4 regions of the Sphingobacterium sp. UBA5789 genome follow, and region 3 is predicted to be linked to each of the others. Evidence: riboswitches for the same ligand, from Rfam matches in the RefSeq annotation. Region 3 holds a riboswitch; each other region holds the start of a gene.
What was found. Region 3 has a riboswitch for S-adenosylmethionine ahead of B4B65_RS17565 (5-oxoprolinase). Riboswitches for the same ligand answer to the same signal wherever they lie in the genome.
Positions count from the first base shown of each region.

Region 1: another riboswitch for S-adenosylmethionine. It lies ahead of B4B65_RS19925 (O-acetylhomoserine aminocarboxypropyltransferase/cysteine synthase family protein); the one in region 3 lies ahead of B4B65_RS17565 (5-oxoprolinase).
Region 2: another riboswitch for S-adenosylmethionine. It lies ahead of B4B65_RS21195 (methylenetetrahydrofolate reductase); the one in region 3 lies ahead of B4B65_RS17565 (5-oxoprolinase).
Region 4: another riboswitch for S-adenosylmethionine. It lies ahead of metE (5-methyltetrahydropteroyltriglutamate--homocysteine S-methyltransferase); the one in region 3 lies ahead of B4B65_RS17565 (5-oxoprolinase).

Region 1 covers NZ_DIDX01000007.1:555,631-561,382, forward strand. Annotated here, with positions in the region: gene B4B65_RS19910 (PLP-dependent aminotransferase family protein) at 1-1,114, shown strand, start outside; gene B4B65_RS19915 (Ada metal-binding domain-containing protein) at 1,159-1,407, opposite strand; gene B4B65_RS19920 (2OG-Fe(II) oxygenase) at 1,407-2,108, opposite strand; SAM riboswitch class I at 2,360-2,474, shown strand; gene B4B65_RS19925 (O-acetylhomoserine aminocarboxypropyltransferase/cysteine synthase family protein) at 2,722-4,029, shown strand; gene B4B65_RS19930 (homoserine O-acetyltransferase family protein) at 4,123-5,178, shown strand; gene B4B65_RS19935 (homoserine dehydrogenase) at 5,204-5,752, shown strand, end outside.
Region 2 covers NZ_DIDX01000008.1:47,732-53,483, reverse strand. Annotated here, with positions in the region: gene B4B65_RS21205 (glutamine--tRNA ligase/YqeY domain fusion protein) at 90-1,760, shown strand; gene B4B65_RS21200 (outer membrane beta-barrel protein) at 1,959-2,546, shown strand; gene B4B65_RS21195 (methylenetetrahydrofolate reductase) at 2,624-3,580, opposite strand; SAM riboswitch class I at 3,689-3,794, opposite strand; gene B4B65_RS21190 (hypothetical protein) at 3,862-4,584, opposite strand; gene rimM (ribosome maturation factor RimM) at 4,782-5,306, opposite strand; gene B4B65_RS21180 (30S ribosomal protein S16) at 5,421-5,752, opposite strand, start outside.
Region 3 covers NZ_DIDX01000007.1:39,629-45,380, reverse strand. Annotated here, with positions in the region: gene B4B65_RS17580 (L-dopachrome tautomerase-related protein) at 1-376, shown strand, start outside; gene B4B65_RS17575 (aldo/keto reductase) at 453-1,442, opposite strand; gene B4B65_RS17570 (DUF2891 domain-containing protein) at 1,558-2,655, shown strand; gene B4B65_RS17565 (5-oxoprolinase) at 2,907-3,170, opposite strand; SAM-I-IV-variant riboswitch at 3,236-3,329, opposite strand; gene B4B65_RS17560 (bifunctional alpha,alpha-trehalose-phosphate synthase (UDP-forming)/trehalose-phosphatase) at 3,618-5,752, shown strand, end outside.
Region 4 covers NZ_DIDX01000001.1:652,365-658,116, reverse strand. Annotated here, with positions in the region: gene B4B65_RS02875 (sensor histidine kinase) at 1-172, shown strand, start outside; gene B4B65_RS02870 (response regulator transcription factor) at 229-915, shown strand; gene B4B65_RS02865 (phosphatase PAP2 family protein) at 1,121-1,909, shown strand; SAM riboswitch class I at 1,982-2,090, shown strand; gene metE (5-methyltetrahydropteroyltriglutamate--homocysteine S-methyltransferase) at 2,169-4,481, shown strand; gene B4B65_RS02855 (hypothetical protein) at 4,673-4,849, shown strand; gene B4B65_RS02850 (TraB/GumN family protein) at 4,992-5,752, opposite strand, start outside.

The DNA.
Region 1 (5,752 bases), 520 kb from region 3:
TGTACAGGAAGATCACACAGCGATTCTTAAATTAATCATTGATGACGGATATCCGGATGTACGTCTCTCTCCTATTGATACGCTACTAAAATCATATCGGTTTATTCTGACTAAAAAAAATAACATCGAACAGAGTAAAGAAGACAATGCACGAGGCTCTATCCGGTTACGGGAGCAACTGACATTATTACTTTCAGAAACAAGAGGAATAAACATTGGCAAAGAAAATATACTCATCACCCACGGCGCACAGATGAGCATCTATATTGCTGCCCACCTCCTGACCCGTAAGAATACACAGGTGATAGCAGGTGATCCCGGATATGCCACAGCAAATAAGGTCTTTACAGATATGGGAGCAACTGTGATCAGCGTACCAGTAGATAAGTACGGGCTGGATATCGATGCGATAGCACATATTTGTACACAGCAAACTATTCATTTCGTATATGTTATTCCTCACCACCATTATCCGACAACAGTCACTTTAAGTACTGAAAGAAGAATGCGCTTACTGGAGCTGGCTAAACACTATAATTTTGTAATTATCGAAGATGATTACGACTACGATTATCATTATGATTCCGCACCCTATCTTCCACTTGCAAGTGCCAATCATGAAGGAAGAGTGATCTATATCGGATCATTTTCTAAGATACTCGCACCCTCCATACGCATAGGTTTTATGATTGCTCCGGGCAATTTTATCAATCAGGCCGCAGATTTCCGAAAATCCATAGATGTTGGAGGCGATATGTTTATGCAGGATGCGCTGGCTTCCCTTATTCAAGAAGGAGAACTCAAGCGTTATATTACAAAAGCAAAGAAAGCATATCACCTGAGAAGAGACCATCTGTATGATCTTATTACAAAAAAAACAAGTCCCTATGTCTCACTTAGTCTGCCCGGTGGTGGAATGGCCATGTGGGTTCAAATGGATAAAAAGATTCCTGTCCGCCAACTTCATGAAATGTTACTCCGAAACGGTATAAAAATAAAAGTCATAAACGAAGAATGGAATGCATTCCGTTTCGGTTTTGCCTCCTTAAATCAAACTGAAATAGAAGAAGTCATAGATACAATCGAAATGGCCATCTCCAAAATTATAAGCTGACAGTTGAATACTTACACATTTGCAGTCCAACTATCTTAAAATTATCAGGTTTCTCTATTTTTCCATTTGACAAACTCGTTTCTCATACAATGACCACAGGGTCGGTATCCGGATAACAGTGCCTCTTTCTCAGAAGCAAAGAAAACCCGGTTCTTACGAAGCATCCTTTTCCCGGATCCGCAAGATAGTTTACCGTATATTTTTAATTTAACATGCCCCGCAAAGCATATTTCAGCCGTCCGGATTTTACTTCTTACTTCTCCATCTTCATATATACTGTGGCGGATTGGCATCAGCTAAGTGCATCATGAAAAATAATTCCCAATGTATAGCGTTCGCCACTATGCACCTCACTTACGCCATGTTTCATATTAGCACGGTAATACCCCCTTGTTCCTTTCACAGGTCTGAAATTGGTCGTAAAAATCAGAATATCTCCCTTTTTTGGTTTCAATACAATAGCCTGTGACTGAGCTCTGGGTATCTGCTGCAGCAATACAAATTCTCCTCCCGTAAAATCCACCTCCGGTTCACTCAGAAAAAGAAGAATCTGCATAGGGAAATAAACTTCGCCGTACAGATCCTGATGCAGCGTATTGAATCCGCCAGGTCCGTATTTTAAAATCAGAACAGTAGCTTTAGTTTGCTGGAGATCATGGCATTGCTTCATCAGCACTTCATGTTCAGCCGGAAATTCGACCTCAATATGTAATGCACGATTCCAGGCATTAGCTACTGTTGCAAGATACGGATAAACCGTTTTTCGGATTTTTGCAATAAGGTCCGGAAGCGGATAATCAAAATACTTATACTCTCCTTTTCCAAATCGATAACGCTCCATCACTACTGTTTTCCGGTAAGCATCGGGATGGTAATAATTTGCTTTCAGCTCCTCACATTCCTGATCCGTAAGAACCTCCGAAAGGACAGCATAGCCCTTATCGTGAAGCTCTGATGTAATGTGATTCCAGTTTAATTCTCCTGTTTCTTTCATCTTTTATTGCTTTGATTTTACTGCACAAACATATAGAGCATCCTGTAGTAAAAAAATCCGTTTTCTGCTCTTTTAATGGCTGTTTTTTGCTGTTTTAAAATTTCCCTCCAACTGCGGATTCCGTATATTTATTCCATTTGTTTTTAAAAGTTTTTGAGCAATTATTTGCAAGATTAAAAATCAAAAGATATATTTGCAGAGTCTTCAGCGGAAGACAACCTAATCATTACCTCTCTATATCGTAGGGTTTTGATTTATAAAGAAGTGGCGAGAGACTGGCTCAATGACCCACTGGCAACCTTCAAAAAACGTTTGAAAAGGTGCCAATTCCTGTCCGAAGCAATGTTGCTTTGGAGCATATAAATGAAAAGGCTATGAACATTACATTTTACAATTTCACATCATTCGGAACATCCTCAAAGCAGGATACCAATCCTTTGTCATACCATTCTGTGTTGTTTTCCAACCGAATGCGAATGTACAATGCGATGTGTTGCTAAGATTTTCTCTTATCCCTCAGCACGGCTATCTCACGCCTAAGACACAGGAGTGAGCAGCAACAAGTGTATTCTTTTAATCAATAATTTCATTACAATTTTAAACTCCCAAAGAAATGTCAGAAAATACAAACTTAAAATTTGAAACACTACAAGTACATGCAGGTCAGGTAGCAGATCCGACCACAGGATCCAGAGCAGTACCTATTTACCAGACAACATCTTATGTATTTGAAAATGCGGAACATGGTGCTAACTTATTTGCCCTGAAACAATTTGGCAATATCTACACCCGTATCATGAATCCGACAACAGATGTATTTGAAAAACGTATTGCTGCATTAGAAGGCGGAGTAGCAGCTGTGGCAGTCGCATCAGGACAGGCAGCTCAGTTTATTGCACTGAATAATATCCTCGAAAGCGGTGAAAATTTTGTAGCCGGATCCAACCTTTACGGCGGGACTTACAACCAGTTTAAAGTTGCTTTTAAAAGATTAGGTATAGAAGTTCGTTTTGCACAAGACAGTGAAGCTGAACAAATAGAATCACTTATCGATGACAAAACCAAAGCTATCTATATCGAGACCATCGGTAATCCGAGTTTCAACATTCCTGATTTCGAAAAAATCGCAGCTGTAGCCAAGAAATATGATATTCCTTTGATTGTAGACAATACATTTGGTGCAGGAGGTTACTTATTCAAACCATTGGAACACGGAGCACATGTAGTCGTTGAATCAGCTACTAAATGGATCGGCGGACACGGTACCAGTATTGGTGGCGTTATCGTTGACGGAGGAAATTACAATTGGGGTAATGGTAAATTCAAACAGTTTTCAGAACCTTCTGAAGGATATCACGGATTAGTTTTCGCAGATGTATTCGGTCCTGATGGTCCTTTTGGAAATATACAGTTTGCGATCAGAGCACGTGTTGAAGGTCTTCGTGACTTTGGCCCTGCCCTGTCTCCATTCAATTCGTTCTTATTGTTACAAGGTCTCGAAACATTATCACTGCGTGTACAACGCCATGTAGATAATGCACTCGAAGTAGCACAATGGCTGGAAGCACATCCACAGGTGGAGAAAGTAAGCTACCCTGGATTAAAAAGCTCTCCATATCACAACAACGCACAGAAATACCTCAGAAACGGATTCGGAAGTGTACTTTCTTTTGCTATCAAAGGAGATCCTCAAAAAGCAAACGAATTTATTGACAGTCTGCAACTGATCAGCCACCTGGCGAATGTCGGAGATACCAAATCTCTTATTATCCATCCTGCAGCTACTACACATCAGCAACTGAGCGAAGAAGCACAGATTGGTGCAGGAGTATATCCGGGTCTGTTGAGAATATCCGTTGGTATCGAACATATTGATGATATCAAAGCAGATCTTCAACAAGCATTTGAAAAGATTAAATAATAAGGCTTTAAAGACTGTTCTACAGGCTACAAAGCATATATTTTTCAAAGAATATGTAATCCCCTTCATCGGGGAAAATACAATAAAGCATAAATGAGTAGCAAAACTTTTAAATATACTGAACCATTTGTATTTGAGAACGGCAAGCAGATCGATGATCTGCAGATTGCCTACCATACCTATGGAAAGTTAAATGCGGATAGAGATAATGTCGTCTGGGTATGCCATGCCCTGACGGCAAACTCCGATGTGTTTGACTGGTGGAAAGGACTATTTGGAGAAAACGATCTCTTCAATCCCCGCGATTATTTTATTGTTTGTGCCAATGCACTGGGTTCGCACTATGGATCTTCAGGCCCTTTATCTGTCAATCCACAGACAGATCAGCCTTATTACTTATCCTTTCCACAGTTTACAGTACGTGATATGGTACAGGCAAACCAGTTGCTGGCCGATCATCTGGATATACAAAAGATCAACATCCTGATTGGCGGTTCATTGGGAGGGCAGCAGGCGCTGGAATGGGCAGCTTCCGCACAGATCGACATTTCCCATCTGATAGTTATGGCGACCAACGCTGTACACTCCCCATGGGGAATAGCCTACAATGAAAGCCAGCGGTTAGCCATCACTGCCGACCGGACCTTTTATGCCAACAAACCTGATGGCGGAGCCAAAGGACTGAAAGCAGCCAGAAGTCTGGCCCTGCTATCCTATCGTTCATATGATACCTATGCAGCTACGCAGGAGGAATCTGATAATGAAAAAACTGATCAGTATAAGGCCTCATCTTATCAAAGCTATCAGGGCGAAAAACTGGTAAACCGTTTCAATGCGTACAGCTACTGGTTCTTATCCAAAGCTATGGACAGTCACCATCTGGGGCGTGGCCGTATTTCTGCGGCGCAGACACTACAGGAACTGAAGCAAAAAACACTGGTCATCGGTATCACGACAGATGTATTATTTCCACCGGTAGAGCAGCAATTCATTGCACAGCATATTTCAGGAGCAGAATACTATCAGCTGGATTCCCTGTATGGACATGATGGATTTTTGATCGAGACCAAAATACTATCTCAAATCATCTCCGGATTCCTGACAGCGGAATTTGCGGAAGATAAATCAATAGAATTAACAACAGTATAAGAATAAAGATATTTATTAAAATCAAATGAGTAAGAAGTTAACGTTAGGCATGTTTGGATTTGGGGTAGTAGGACAAGGCCTTTATGATATAATAAAAACAAAGAATTTAAATTTAGAGATCAAAAAGTTTGTGATCAAAAATGCAGACAAGAAACGTTCTCTGCCTGCAGAATTATTTACAACAGATCCGGCTGCTATACTGGATGATCCGGAAATCAATACCGTTGTCGAATTAATTGACGATGCAGAAGCCGCTTATCAATTTACAGTGACAGCTCTTAAATCCGGGAAAAATGTGGTGTCAGCAAATAAAAAGATGATTGCAACACATCTGGAAGAACTCACGGAGATCCAGCAACAGACCGGCACAAGCCTGCTATATGAAGGAGCTGTCTGTGGAAGTATTCCCATTATCCGTAATCTGGAAGAATACTATGACAATGAACTTCTACATTCAGTAAGTGGTATCTTCAACGGATCTTCTAACTATATTCTGTCCAAGATATTCAATGAAAATCAAAGCTATGATACCGCATTGAAGAAAGCACAGGAACTCGGTTTTGCGGAAACAGAT
Region 2 (5,752 bases), on a different contig from region 3:
AATTAAAGATAGGAAAACCTTTGAAATACGCGTCTTATGTACGGTGATTAGCATATAAAAATATCATGCTTAATAGCTAACTTTGTAACATGGAAAATGAAGTAAAATCATTAAATTTTATTGAAGAGATCGTTGAGGAGGATCTTCGGACAGGCAAGCACGATGGTCGTGTGTTGACCCGATTCCCTCCTGAGCCGAATGGTTACCTTCATATCGGACATGCTAAATCCATCTGTCTGAATTTCGGATTAGCAAAGAAGTATAATGGAAAAACAAACCTTCGCTTTGACGATACGAACCCTGTGACTGAGGACACAGAGTATGTAGAAAGCATTAAGAAAGACATTCAATGGCTTGGTTTTCAATGGAACCAGGAATTATATACATCCGATTACTTCCAGCAACTTTATGATTTCGCACTCGAACTCATCAGAAAAGGATTAGCTTACGTAGATGACAGCACTGCTGAAGAAATAGCTGCAGCAAAAGGCACACCTACTGAGCCAGGAATACCTACACCTTACCGGGATCGTACAGTAGAGGAAAACATCACACTTTTTGAAGAGATGAGAGCCGGAAAATATAAAGAAGGTGAAAAAGTTTTACGTGCAAAGATTGATCTTGCTAATCCGAATATGCATCTGCGTGATCCGCTTTTGTATCGGATCAAATTTGCAGACCATCACCGTACAGGCAATACATGGCCTATCTATCCGATGTATGACTTTGCACATGGACAAAGTGATGCGATTGAAAAGATCACTCACTCCTTGTGTACACTGGAGTTTATTCCTCACCGCCCGCTGTATGACTGGTGCATAGATAAATTGGAGATTTACCCTTCAAAACAGTATGAATTTGCGCGACTGAACCTGAATTATACGGTTATGAGTAAGCGTAAATTGCTGCAACTGGTAAATGAAAAACATGTTGAAGGGTGGGACGATCCGCGTATGCCTACGATCAGCGGTTTACGTCGTCGCGGCTACACACCTGCCAGTATCGTAGACTTCTGTGAGCGTATTGGTATTGCTAAACGCGAAAATATTATCGATGTAAGTCTGCTGGAATTCTGTATCCGTGAAGATCTGAATAAGACAGCATGGCGCAGAATGGCAGTGTTAGATCCTGTCAAAATGATCATTACCAACTATCCGGATGGACAGGTAGAAGAACTGGAAGGAGAAAATAATCCGGAAGTAGAAGGCGGGGAAGGCTCACGTAAAATTCCGTTCAGCAAGGAAGTATGGATAGAACGTGAAGACTTTATGGAGAATGCTCCAAAGAAATTCTTCCGTTTAGGGCCTGGTTTATCTGTACGTCTTAAACATGCTTATATCGTAGAATGCCATGATTTTGTGAAGGATGAAAATGGTAATATCACAGAAATTCACTGTAACTATATTCCAAATTCAAAATCCGGAGAAGATACAAGTGGCCTTAAAGTAAAAGGAACGATTCATTGGGTATCTGTGCCACATGCACAAGAAGCTGAGGTAAGACTCTATGACCGTCTGTTTAACGTAGAAAATCCTGCTGCAGAAGAAGACTTCAAATCTACCATCAATGCAGACAGTCTTAAAATTATTCCTAAAGCTTATTTAGAGCCTGATATGGCCAATGCGGAATTAGGCAGAGGCTATCAGTTTATCCGACTGGGATATTATACATTAGATACCCGTTCCGCTAAGGATCATCTGGTATTTAACCGTACTGTCACCCTTAAAGACTCCTGGGCAAAAGAAGTCAAAAAAGGATAAGCATATCTCCACAATTAAAAAAAAGTCCTGTTCTGCGAAAGAAGAACAGGACTTTTTTATGTTGCCTGTCTGCATTATTTTCTTCCATTTTCTGAAATATAAAATTGTCTCTGCACTTATTTTAATTCCTGATTCCGATCATATTTTTAAGCTCCTATGCTACTTAGATTTGAAGTAGTTAAACAAATATTATATGCTATGAAAAAGTTATTATTCTCAATTATTGCAATGTTACTTATCGGTACAGCAGCTGTTCAGGCTCAGGGATTCAAAGGAAAATGGTTTATCATGGGCGAGGCAGGTTATTCCACTCAATCGGACGGAAATATTCAGCATTACAGTGTCCTTCCTGTTGTGGGTACATTCGTTGCCCCAACGACCGCAGTTGGTATTGGCGTAGGATATTTAGGTCAGAAAGATAAAACGGTTCCTGATGTTATCGGCAAAGAAGAAGCATTTATCGTACAGCCATTGGCCCGGAAATATTGGAGCATCACGGACAACTTTTTGATTTTTGGTCAGGCAGCAGTTCCTTTGACTTTTGGCAAAAATACCATTGATGCAAATGGGGTAAAAGCTGACAGCAAATTCACCGGATATGGTGTACAGCTATCTCCGGGAATAGATTATTTCCTGAGCAGTCATTTTTCAATAGAAGCATCTTTCGGACTGGTTGGCTGGTCTGCAGTGAAACCTAAGGATGGAGAAACAGCAAATGATTTTAATATTGGTGTGAATTCCGGATTTCAAAACGGAGTCAAATTCGGACTCAAATATATCTTTTAACCCCCAGCATCCTATTTAACAAGCAAGGCCTGTATATGTAATATGCAGGTCTTGTGATTTGTTGATTTAAAACGAATTTAGAACAACTGTTCCACAATTTTTTTGGTGGGTCCCGGATTACTCATGGTATAGAAGTGAAGCACCGGAGCGCCAAATTCTATCAGTTCCTTACACTGCTGTACCAGCCATTCATGTCCTACCTGTTTTACATCGGCATTAGTATGACAATCAGCAATGGCGTCACTAAGCTCTTCCGGAATATCCAGGTGAAAGACACGAGGCAATGTCACCAATTGTTTTTTGGAAGTAATTGGCTTCAATCCCGGAATAATAGGTACATTAATATCATGCTCCCGGCATTTGATTACAAAGTCTTTATATTTCTGAACATTAAAAAACATCTGAGTTACAATAAACTCTGCTCCCATTTCTATCTTCTTCTTTAGAAATTTGAAATCCGTATTAAAGTTAGGGCTTTCAAAGTGCTTCTCCGGATATCCGGCAACACCTATACAGAAGTTGGTTTTTTCTGAAGTTTCGACATCCTCATGCAGATATCTGCCTTGATTCATATTTGACACCTGTTGCAGCAGATCTGTCGCGAAAGAATGTCCTCCTTCTGTCGGGATAAAGTTTGCATCTCCTCTGCGTGCATCTCCTCTTAGCAACAGCACATTATCAATGCCCAGGAAGTTGAGATCAATCAATGCATTTTCAGTTTCCTCTTTCGTAAATCCACCACAAATAAGATGAGGAACAGCATCTACCTTATATTTGTTCATTATTGCAGCGCAGATTGCTACTGTTCCCGGACGTTTACGATAGGATACTCTTTCCAAAAGTCCGTTTTCATGTTCTTTATACAGGTAATCTTCGCGATGGTAGGTAACATCTATAAACGGAGGTTTGAATTCCATCATTTCGTCCATGGTTTCATATATACTCTGTATGCTCTGTCCTTTCGCAGGAGGCAATAACTCAAAGGAAAACAAGGTTTTACCTTTGGCATTTTGAATATGGTCAATAATTTTCATTTAGCCGGCCAAACTTCAACATGTTCATTCATGTTGACACTTTTTAATTTCAATAATAAAATAATGTATGAAGGCTCGTAGAGAAAGACACCAGGTATTCGGTGTTTCCGCTTATCTTTCCCTTCTTTAGTTGGGGTAGAATGTAGCACCTTGTCTCCAAGACAGGTTGCCAAGGCTTCATTGGGTCTAGTCCCTCTGCCTTTCACTATAAGCGTAACTAATATCGATATTCAAAGTGAAAAGTCAAAATTAAAAAAGTAAAACCTGTCACTTATCTCTATTTATTGTTTGTCACTGAGGGCATTCCGGAGATCTTTGAGGTAATAGAAAACAACCAGAAGACCCGATCTTTTATATCGGTTGGCATCTGTATTCTTAAATGTTTCGTACAACATCTCATACGCTCGGTATGCGTCGGTCTCATCATAAAAGATATCTTTCCAGCTCTGCGGTACATCATCCCATTCCCGGAGTACGATACCATTTTCAAGATATCGCAGCGGAGTAGGAATTCCGTCCATTTTGTATCCGTGATAGACCCCTGAATGGAGTACATGCTGAACATATGCACAGACGTAATCCAGATTATTCAATAATCTTGTCTTGATTTCGGCATCCGATTCGCTGTCCAGCGGAGCAATTCTCCATGTATTGACTTCGTATGTAAATTTACTATCCGTCTCAACAGATTGGGTACTATCTAACGTAAAATTAAAATACAGACGCTCATTTGCTGATATTGCACGGCTGCTGACCTCATCAAAAACACCCACAAGCTGAATACAATCCGGTCGCTGTTCCTTGATCTCCAAAATTAATTCAGAACCGTCCTTGTCCTTCAGCTTAACTTCATTCTTTACCAATTCATAATCCCCGTGCATTAGGACATCCTCGATGGCCAGTACGAAAGTATTATCCTTATTCAATACGAGAAAAGAGCGGTGATAAATCTCATGTTCACAGGTAACGTTACACCCTACACTTCCCCTGTCGGTCTTTTTCATAGCCTTATAAACAGACTCTTTATATCCGCATGTCATTTGATAATTCCCCGGTTGAAGCTGGATTGTTTCGGTACACGATCCGATGAAGAAAGGCAAGAGGAATAAAAGAATATATTTCATAATACAGGATTGCAGCAATTCAGTTTTGGTTCCCGAATATAAATAGAAAAAGCTACTCAGAAAAGAGCAGCTTTTTGTTATTCGCTATATAGTTCTACCAAACCTTCCGGCAGGTCTACTTCAATAATCTCTTCTTCAGGATCAATACCCAGTATCAGATCATCATTCAACGGAAACATCAGCTCCTTTCCCTTAAAATCAACCCTTGCTATAAATTGCTGAGGCAATTCCTGAACTTCTATGATTTCCCCCAATTCACCATGTACCTCATCAATAACCAGAAAGCCTTTGAGATCAGTCAGTCTGAAATCATCAGGATCACGCTCTGGCATCTTATCATTAGGAAGATACATTTTCTTGTGTACCAATGGCTGTGCTTTATCAATATGATCTACATCTTCGAGATTGAGGTAGGCCGTACTATTGGATTGTAACTTGATATTTTCTACAAAGTAAGGGACAAGCTTCTTATTGATCTCCACAAAAAGTACATCAATATCCAGATCCTGATAATCTTCAAATTCAAAAAACAGCTGCAGTTCTCCCTTCAGTCCTCTTGTCTTGCTGATGTATCCAATATAAAAACTCTGATCTATGGTCATGATGTAACGTAAAATATAAAAATAAAGATTCAGACGGACTATCAGATTCCATCTTTTACAAAAAAGCCGTCCCGGTTTGCGGGGCGGCTTAATTTTTTACTTCGTGATATGTGATTATCCTTCAGTTTCTTCAGTGTTTTCAGCGCCTTCAGTAGCTTCTGGTGCTTCTACTTCTTCAGCAGATTCTTCTACTGCAGGAGTGTTTTTTGCAGCGATAGCAGCTGCTTTGTCAGCTTTTTTCTTAGCTTCAGCAGCTAATGCAGCTTTCTTAGCTTCTTCTTTAGAAGAAGTCAGACTATCTTTTTTACCATCGATTTTAGCAGTTTTTTCTTTAGACCATTCTGCGAATAGTTCTTCAGCTTTTGCTGCATCGAAAGCACCTTTTTTCACACCACCTTCTAAGTGTTTTTTGTATAATACACCTTTGTAAGAAAGGATAGCGCGAG
Region 3 (5,752 bases):
TAATGGTCTTCATTTATATCGTATAGAAACTAAATATCTGGCGGATGATAAGCTTTCTCAACAGCAACTCAGTTCTTATGTGGAGGAGATGGGTGAGACTGCTGTATGCCACGGTATGGAAGCGGATGTAGCCGGCAATATTTATATCACTTCCTCTCTGGATTACAGTATCAAATATTTCACACCTGCCGGCAAACTGATCACGCTTGTGCAGGATCCACGGTTGATCTGGCCGGATTCCTTAGGTATAGGTACAGACGGATACCTGTATTTCTCCTGTGCTCAGGTCAACAGATTACCGCAATGGAACGGAGGTACAGATAAAACTTCTTTTCCGTACCGTATTTATCGTGTTAAATTACCGCCAACTTCTTAAAACCGGCAGATATCAAATAAAAAAATCCAGACGAATGTAGTATATCGTCTGGATTTTTTTGCTTCCTGTACGAAGGCTATGGAAGCATAGTATGAAGTTCTTTAGTAATTGTATCAATATCTTGCTGTTCGATTTCCAAATCACCCGCTCTTGCATTGCTTATAGTCTGTGATGCATTGCGTGCCCCTGCCAGTGCAATAGTGATACCGGGCTGAGCCACTGTCCAGCCTAATACCAGTTGTCCGAGGGTCACATCGTATTTATCTGCAATAGGTTCTATCGTTTTCAGAAATGTATTTGTTCTGGCAATACTGTCATCTGTAAAAAACGGAAGATTAGCACGATGGTCTCCCGCTCCGAATTGTTGTCCGGGTTTCATTTTTCCGGTAAGGAGACCTCTTTCCATAGGACTATAAGCAAGTATTCCGATATCGTTAGCAATACAGTAGGGAACGGTTTCCTTTTCTATGCCTCTGTTGACCATAGAGTAAGGAATCTGATCGGAAATAATTGGACATACAGAAGCAGCTCTTGCTACCTGACCTTTATCATAATTACAGACACCTGCGTATCTTATTTTACCTTGTTCTATAAGTCTGGCTACGGCTTCAAAAGTTTCTTCAATTGCTGTAGTTTTGTCATTCCAGTGAATCTGGTAAAGATCAATATAATCTGTTCCCAGTCTTTTTAGCGACTGCTCACATTCGTATATCACGCTGTCCTTACCTGCGTATTTATAGATTGTAATATCCTGTCCCTGATTGTTTTTACTGGGTCCTACAAGATCACCCTGATCTGTATCCCAGCGCATTCCGAACTTAGTCAGAATTTGAATCTTGTCGCGCGACAATCCTTTAATAGCTTCACCAACGATTTCTTCACTTGTGCCCTGCCCATAGATAGGTGCTGTATCTATAGATGTCATCCCTTCTTCCAAGCCAGCTTGTATCGCTTTTATAGCCTCATTACGATCTGTACTTCCCCACATCCATCCTCCGGCAGCCCAGGCGCCAAAAGTAATAGTCGATAGTTGAAGATCGCTTTTTCCAATTTTCCGATATTTCATAGCGTTCGTTTTTTTACTTTCCCTAAAAGTAAGAGTCCTTTTCTCAAATTAAAAGTCTGTCTTGTTATTATGAGCTTAATTTGACTATATTTAGCCAAACTATGATTTTGAAATGATGAACCGAATTATTTTGATCCTTCCTGTTTTGTTTGGGCTATTTTCTTGCCAATCAACTGAAAATAAGAATAATGCTGCTCAGGATTCTGTGAAAAGCATTCAGCTGGATGCACAGCAGGCACAGCGCATTCTGAATCTTCCTCTCCACTGTCTGACTACAGAGTATCCGAATAAACTCGGACAGGTGATAGGTAGTGAGCAGGATCTCAAAACACCTAGGCAATTAAGACCTGTCTTCTATGGCTGCTTTGACTGGCATTCTTCTGTGCACGGATATTGGTCTGTTATCAAAATTTTGAAAACACATCCTGATCTGGATAAAGATGGTCATATTCGTCAGTTACTGAAGCAACATATCACTCCTGAAAATGTACAGATAGAGCTGGCTTTTTTTCAGGATAAAAATAACCTCGGTTTTGAGCGTACATATGGCTGGGCCTGGTTATTCAAATTGCAGGAAGAGCTGCTAAGCTGGAATGATACGGATGCCAAGCAGTGGGCGCAGAATCTGCAGCCCTTAGTAGATATATTGGTAGACCGATATCAAACTTACCTGCCTAAATTAGTCTATCCTATACGTTCGGGACAGCATGATAATTCTGCATTTGGTTTTTCACTTTCACTGGACTATGCAAGAGCTGTAGGCAATAAAGAATTTGAAAATATACTGGCAGAGCATGCAAAACGCTTATATACTCAGGACAAGAATTGTGATCTGGCCTATGAGCCAAGTGGCTCTGATTTTCTGTCTCCCTGTCTGGAAGAGGCGCTTGTAATGAGTAAAATATTGCCTCAGGACGCGTATAAAACCTGGTTAAAGACTTTTATGCCACAATTGTTTGAAGCGGATTTTTCATTAAAGCCGGCTGTCGTAAAAGATCGCACAGACGGCAAGCTGGTTCATCTGGATGGTTTGAATTTCAGCCGTGCCACTTGTCTTAATGGTATTGCAAAGGCCTTGCCTGAGTTGCACCATCTCAAAAAGGTAGGACATGAGCATCTTGCTTTCTCGCTGCCTAATATCTCAAATGATGATTATATGGGCAGTCATTGGCTAGGTACATTTGCTCTCTATGCACTATCACATCAGGATTAAGGAAGAGAGATAGAACTGTTCGATTTAAGTCCGGATCTGGTCTTTGCTATAGGTGCGGACATCTGCTGTGACTGTACAAAATATTGCTGAATACGCTGTACAGCATTTGCTATATGCCCGCACCTTCGGTACAAAGTAGCGTGACTCTGTACTTTTCAAAGGTAAATAGCATAATGATTAAAGCCTGTGTGTAGCTATTGCAGATCTTTTGCTTTACCGGCGCTTAACTACACATTTAGTCAGATTTCTCTTTAATTTATAGGTATAAGGACATTATCCTCCAACCGGAGTGCTGAAATAGTGATAGAAGTAAATCCATCTTCTTTAGAAACTATTCTGGAAAGATCCAATCCCCTTAACGAAAATGCGTGTAATAATGCCGTACGGAAAGCTCCGCTGGAACCCGGCCGGCCATGTGCCTGTATATCCTGATTGTTGACTTCTATTAATTCCTGTACGCTGTACTTTTGAAAGATTTCCAAAAAATCCTGATAAAGTTGAATCGGTGTTGACATACCATTTAAAATTAAAAACGTTTAACCATAAATCGTATTCAGAACCTGGGCTTAAAATAAGTCGTGATTGACGTTTATTTTGGCGGACACCCGTATTATTTTACCACCGTGGTGACTCCACTCGGTTGGTATTGTTTCGAACAATTCTGAATACTCTACCAAAATTATAGACTTTATTTTAGTAATCCAAATTTTTATTCATAAATATTTTTCAGACTTGTCGGGGAAACTGATTTTTTAATTCTTTTTCAGTAAAACAAGAGACTGAACAAGAGTAGCTTTTAATGAATCAATCCAATAGAAAAAAGGCCTTTTTGATATTAAAAATCAATTATTATAAACAAAAATGAGGTTTTGTTGTTTAATGTATATCTGGCATACGCCTAAACTTCTCACCTATGTATCTGCTCAAAATCGTATTTGAGCTTCAAAAAAATAAAAAATAAAATGAGTAAAACTATCATAGTTTCTAACAGACTTCCTATAAAAATAGAACGTACCGATCAAGGACTTAATTTCATGCCCAGCGAAGGAGGATTGGCCACGGGTTTAGGGTCTATCTACAATACTGGTGGAAATATCTGGATAGGATGGCCGGGTATCGTTCCTGAAAATGAAACAGAAGAAGAGGAGATCAGGGAAAAGTTACGGACATTGAATCTTGTAGCTGTATTTCTTGATCAGGAGGAGCTGGAAGGTTTTTATGAAGGTTTTTCAAATGAGGTTTTATGGCCAATTTGTCATTATCGCCCGAGTTATGCAGTATATGATGAAGCGAATTGGCAAACTTATCTGAATGTAAATGTTAAATTTTCAAATATTATCAAAAGCTATATTCAGGAGAATGATGAAGTCTGGATTCATGATTATCAGCTGATGTTGCTCCCAAGTCAGATAAGAGCTTTTAAGAATGAGATTTCCATTGCTTACTTTCAACATATTCCTTTTCCTTCCCATGAACTTTTCCGTCTGATTCCCTGGCGAAATGAACTGCTGAATGGTTTACTGGGAGCGGATCTGATCGGATTTCATACGTTTAATGATTCGCAGTATTTTATTGATGCCTGTTCGCACATTCTGGGAACTAAAAATAAGGACAACAGTTTGCAACACGGCGGCAGGACAGTGTTTGTAGAAGCTTATCCTATGGGTATAGATAACAGTAAGTTTGAAAAACTGGCCAGAGAAAATAGTATCCGGGAACGGGCCGAGACAATCAGAGATAATTTCAGACACCGCAAAATTATTCTGTCCGTAGATCGTCTGGATTACAGTAAGGGTATATTGGAACGTATTCACGCTTTTGAGAATCTGCTGAAGGAATATCCGGCTTATATGAAAGAGGTTGTCTACTATATGCTTGTCGTTCCATCCAGAGATCAGGTGCCACAGTATAAGATGCTAAAGGATGAAGTGGACCGTTCTGTAGGTAGAGTGAATGCGATGTATGGTACAGAAGACTGGATACCAATTGCATACTTCTACAATTCCTATCCGATGGAAGAGTTATCCGCATTGTATGTTTCAGCAGATGTATGTCTGGTAACTCCTATACGGGATGGTATGAATCTGGTCTGTAAGGAATATATTGCCAGTCATCCGGAGCAACATGGGGTATTGGTATTAAGTGAGATGGCAGGTGCCGCGCGGGAGCTGCCGGATGCGCTGATTGTGAATCCGAATGATGCCTATGGTGTCGCTCAAAGTCTAATGCAGGCATTGGAAATGACCGAAGAAGAACAGTCTGAGCGGATGGAGTCTATGCTGGAAAATGTACGTAAGTTTAATATCCATCATTGGGTAAATCAGTTTCTGGAGAGACTCCGTGAGATTAAAGATCTGCAGGTTAAGGAATTGTCCCGAAAAGTAGGTGACAAAATCAAAGAACAGATGTGTGAAAATTACCGAAGTGCAGATAAACGTCTTATTTTATTAGACTATGACGGTACGCTGGTCGGATTTAATAAAGAGGCTGAAAAGGCAACCCCAACAAGCGAACTGTATCAGATTCTCGAACAAATCAGTGAAGATCCGAAAAATCTGGTCGTTATTATCAGTGGCCGTAAACATCAGACTCTGCAAAAATGGTTTCTGGACAGGGATATGATTCTGGTGGGCGAACATGGGGCCTGGTCTAATTATCCGGACGGGGAATGGAAAGCTAAAAAAGGCTTGTCTACTGTTTGGAAGGATATTATAAAAACAACAATGGTGAAGTATGCCGATCGTACACCCGGTGCATTTGTAGAGGAGAAGAATTATTCTTTAGCCTGGCATTACCGTAAGGTACAGAAAGGACTTGGACGGCTGCGGGCTCAGGAGTTGATGGACAGGCTGCGGTATATTGTCCCTAACTATGGCGTGCAGTTATTGGATGGGGATGATGTGATAGAAGTGAAAAATTCGGAGGTCAATAAGGGGCGCGCTGCACTGGAAATCTATAAGGATTTTGAGCCCGGATTTGTTCTGGCTATTGGTGATGATATGACCGATGAAGATATGTTTTATGCGCTTCCGGAAGAGACATTTACGATTAAGGTAGGCAATAAAGCTTCAGCCGCACGTTATTATATAGAGGGACA
Region 4 (5,752 bases), on a different contig from region 3:
GTTTTACCGGATACCTACAGGGAATATTCATAATGTAAAAGGATTTGGCCTCGGGTTAAGTTATGTAAATGACATTATCAAGCGTCTTGACGGTAAGATACAGGTAAAAAGTGAGAAGGATAAAGGCACAAATTTTGATATTACATTGCCACTGAAAGGGCACAAATTATAATTAGAAATGCTGTTGCTGTGGCGACAGTTATTATCAATCAGAAAAATACGCAAATTATGCAAAAAATATTATTAGCGGAAGATGATCCTAATCTGGGTGAGCTTCTAAAAGATTATCTGGAACTGAAAGGTAAATTCGATGTCACACTTTGTCAGGATGGAGAGGAAGCACTTGTTGCCTTCCATAAAGACCAGTACGATTTGTGTATTCTGGATGTCATGATGCCTAAAAAGGATGGATTTTCTCTTGGAAAAGATATCCGTAAAACCAACACGACAGTGCCTGTCATATATGCTACTGCTAAAGGAATGATGGAAGATAAAACGCAGGCCTTTGAACTGGGCGGTGATGATTACATCACTAAACCATTTCGGGTAGAAGAACTTTTACTTCGCATCAATGCTCTTCTGAAAAGAAGTTCCAGAGATAAAGAAGAAGAGACTGCGGATAAGTTTGAAATTGGAGATTACTTCTTTGATTACACCAGCCAGCAGATTTCATACAAAGGCCAACAACAGAAACTGTCAACAAAAGAAGCTGAATTATTACGTTTACTTTGTCTGAAGAAAAATGATGTTCTGACCCGCGAAGAAGCGCTTTTAAAAATATGGCACGATGACAATTACTTCACAGGAAGAAGCATGGATGTATTCCTGAGTAAACTCCGTAAATATCTGCGTGAAGATCCAAGTGTAGAGATCGTCAATGTACACGGTAAAGGCTACAAACTCCTCGTTAGCTAACACTATCATAACAAAAAACTAACAAATAATTATTATCTCTTAATTTTGTAAATTCAAGAGATAATAATTATCTTTACAGCGCAAAACACACACTAATTTCATCTTCATTACAGGATAACAATCTGATGAATGAAGACCTGTTAAGTTTTTACATATACGTTTCAGTCATCCTGGTGATTGATATCACACTTACAAACGAATTCCTATGACATTAATGCGCTCTGTCATTACTTTTCTTATCCTATTTGTCTGCTTTGGCCATGTGCTGTCGGCACAACAAGATACAACCAAACAATTCAGCGATACCCTGCAAAATACAACGCTCAAAAAAAACTTTTGGAGACAAATCCCCTATAAAGAAATTGCGATACCTGCCGGATTATTAACGTACGGCATTATTTCCCGGGAAAGCCATTTCCTTATTCATCAGGATAACGATATTAACAATGTTTTGCGAAAAAATATAGACGGGAAATTTACTGTTGATGATTTTAGCCAGTATACACCGTTACTTAGCATTTATGTATTGGACCTGGCAGGCATAAAAGCCCGCCACAATCTGAAAGAGCGACTGTTTGTTTCGGGTGTATCCCATGCCATTATGGCCACGACTGTGTACACTATCAAAAGCACTGGAAACGTCTGGCGTCCTGACAACTCCGCGAATAATTCTTTTCCTTCGGGGCATGCTGCTACAGCATTTGCCGGAGCTGAATTATTATGGCAGGAATATAAACACCAATCTATCTGGTATGGTATTGCAGGATATACGGTAGCTGCCGGAACTGGATTTTTCAGAATGTACAACAATAAGCACTGGTTTTCAGATGTCGTTATGGGAGCAGGTATAGGCATGCTAAGTACCAAGATTGGTTATTGGCTGCTCCCTCTTGTGGACAAACATTTGCAACATAACCCCTCTTCTTCTGTTACGGTAGTAACTCCGTTTTACAATGGAAAACAAGCCGGACTGTCTGCAAGCGTCCAATTCTGATCAACAGCATACTATTACGACGATTTATTAAAATATTTTTGGGATTTAGAAACCTAATCCCGATATTACCTTCGCTTATAGAGAAAGGCCGAGGGACTAGACCCGAAGAAGCCTTAGCAACCTGTCACTTGACAAGGTGCTAAATTCTACACCGCTTGGAAACAGGAGGGAAAGATAAGCCGAAGTCACTGCATCTGGTGTCCTTCCTCTTTAGCATAGTAGTTTTATGGAGTTTAAAAATTAAACAACAATCATTTTTATGTTATTAACTAACAATTTAGGCTACCCTCGTGTGGGCGCATTCCGCGAATTGAAAAAAGCCAATGAAGCCTATTGGGCAAAAAAGATTAGTGCTGAGGAATTATTAGATGCAGCAAAACAAATCCGTGAAGGAAACTGGAAAACTCAAAAAGATGCAGGTATCGACCTTATTCCTTCTAATGATTTCTCTTTCTATGACCAAGTGTTAGACCTGTCTTTGACAGTAGGTGCTATTCCAGCCCGTTACAATTCGTTATTGAATAAAATCGATCGCAATTACAATCTGGACCTTTATTTTGCAATGGCTCGTGGCTTTCAGCAAGAAGGTGTAGACGTAACAGCAATGGAAATGACCAAGTGGTTTGATACCAACTACCACTATATTGTTCCGGAATTTACAAAGAATCAGGAATTCAAACTGACTTCTGAAAAATTCTTAAATGAATACAATGAAGCTAAAGCATCAGGCATTGAGACCAAGCCGGTATTAATAGGCCCTATCACTTACCTGTTATTAGGAAAAGAGAAAGAAGCAGGATTTGACCGTATCGATCTTATCGAAAACCTGATCCCGGTATACGAAGAGATTTTGGGTAGACTTGCAGAAGCAGGTGCACAATATGTACAGATTGACGAGCCTTTCCTTGCTTTAGACATTGACAGCAAAACACGTGCTTTATATCAGAATGTATTTGAAAAACTATCCGCAGCAGCTAAAGGTATTAAACTTATTGTAGCGACTTATTTCGAAGCGCTTCGTGATAACGAAGAAACTGCTGTAAATCTTCCTGTACATGCTCTACACTTAGATCTTGTACGTGGAGAAAATCAACTGGATACTGTTTTAGCAAAAGTTCCAACTTCTTTGACACTTTCATTAGGTGTTGTAGAAGGTCGTAATATCTGGAAAAATGATTATGAGAAATCATCAAGTCAGATCAAAAAAGCTGTTGATACATTAGGCAAAGACCGCGTATGGATTGCACCTTCCAGTTCATTGCTACATGTTCCGTTTGATTTGGATAATGAAGACAACGAAGAATCTTTACCTAAAGAAGTTAAAAACTGGCTTGCATTTGCTAAACAAAAACTAGCAGAAGTAAAAGACCTTGCTATTCTTGCTGAAGGTGAAGTAGACGCTAAAACAGCTGAACGTTTTGAAGCAAATAAAGCTGCTGCTGAAAGCCGCCGTACTTCTCCACTTATTCATAAACCGGAAGTAAAAGAACGTACTGCAAACATTACAGATGATGATGCAACACGTACTTCTCCTTTTGCAAACCGTAAAGCTGCACAACAGGCTAAATTTAACTTACCTGCATTTGCAACGACTACAATCGGTTCTTTCCCGCAAACGAAAGATGTTCGTAAATGGAGAGCAGACCTGAAAAAAGGAAGCATCTCACAAGAACAATATGACAAAGAAATCGCTGAAGAGACAGAGCGCACTATCCGTCTTCAGGAGCAATTAGATATCGACGTACTGGTACATGGAGAATTTGAGCGTAATGACATGGTTGAATACTTCGGAGAGCAATTGGCCGGATATGCATTCACTAAAAACGGATGGGTTCAGTCTTACGGTTCACGTTGTGTGAAACCTCCGGTTATCTATGGCGACGTATACCGTCCTGCAGATATGACAGTACGCTGGTCTGCGTATGCACAGTCTCTGACCAACCGTCCTGTAAAAGGAATGTTGACGGGTCCTGTTACAATCTTACAATGGTCATTTGTTCGTAATGATCAACCACGTTCAACAACAACATACCAAATTGCATTAGCAATTCTGGATGAAGTACAGGCATTGGAAAGATCAGGAATCAAAATTATTCAGATCGACGAGCCGGCTATCCGCGAAGGATTACCATTGCGTAAGGCTGATCAACAGGATTACCTGAACTGGGCAGTACGTGCATTCCGCGTGTCTTCATCTAACGTAGATGATGATACACAGATCCACACACACATGTGTTACTCCGAATTCAATGACATTATTGAAGATATCGCAGCAATGGATGCTGACGTAATTACGATTGAAACGTCACGTTCACAAATGGAATTACTGGATGCATTTGCAGGTGATTTCAAATACCCTAACGATATCGGACCTGGTGTATACGACATCCACTCTCCTCGTGTACCCAGTACAGATGAGATGGTCAACTTATTGCGCAAAGCGAAGGCTGTAGTTCCTGCAGAACAACTTTGGGTAAACCCTGACTGTGGATTGAAAACCCGTGCATGGCCGGAAACCAAAGCAGCTTTAGAAGCTATGGTTGAAGCCGCTAAAATCCTTAGAGCTGAATAACCTTTAAGTATTAGTAATATTAAAATGACAACAGCCCGTAGCTTTACACAGACTACGGGTTATTTGTTTTATAGAAGCTACTCTCATTCATACAAAGCAAGATAACCCCTCATCATAATCACTAAAAATAGTATCGCAAGAACTTTTCATCCCGTCATTTGTTATTAGGAGACAATATAATAATGAATCCTATGAACAGAATATTCCCAATAACATTAGTTATCTTAATGACGAGCCTTTTGACCAGCTGTGCTGCGATCGAAGGAATTTTTAAAGCAGGTGTATGGTCCGGAGTGATCATGGTAGTGGTTGTAGTAGCCCTTCTGATCTGGATACTGGCTAAATTATTCGGAGGAAATAAAAATTAATCTCTACTGCGAGAGATATCCCTTAAAAAAGGTATCACATAACGTAAAAAAGATAGGCTGAACTCTGTGTTCAGCCTATCTGCTTTAAATCAATTAACAGCCTTTTTTTTCGAATATTTATACTCCACAAAAAAGCGAAATCTTAATTATAAACCGGTGTGACCGTATATCCTTTCTGACGTAAAAGATTGATTACACCTTCTTCGCCGGACAAGTGTCCCGAACCTATAGCAAAGAAAGTCGGAGCCTCACTCATTAATGCAGGCATACGATCTGCCCACAGATGATTACGAACGGGTAACAGTTGACGATAGGTTTCCGGATTGGATGAAGTATATTTTAATAACAGCTCATCCATACCTGCAATATTTTCCTCCTTGTACAGTTGAAATATATGAGAAAGAATGCTTTGAATATCAAACTCATCCATGGACTTTAGATAAGAAGGGAAATCAGATGTTTCAAAAATCTTATCTGCAAAAGAATATTGTTCTTCAATGCTCGAAAGCCCTTCTATTGTTTTACCAGCCTGCTTTGTATGTTTAATAATTTCTTCTTCAAACGAAGCCATTGGTTCAGTGAAGGATTTTTGCATAATCATAGCGATCAGAAACATAGGTTTTACTTTATCCACCTGAGCCAAAGAGACACCAATTTTTTTCCCTAAAATTTCATCTACCAGCGCTACTTCTTCCGGCTTGATCTGTGAAGATATGGTTTTATCACTCATCATGTGTTTTTGAGATTCTTCAGCAAGATTTGGCGCCGCCATATTGATTTCCAGATAGACTCTCGATGTCTCATCCATAGCATCAATAGCTTTCGCAGGCATTTCGAAATTCTTTCTGGCCAGCATATGTACTGTACCAAACAGATAAGATGGCACCTTCAAATCTTTCCCTT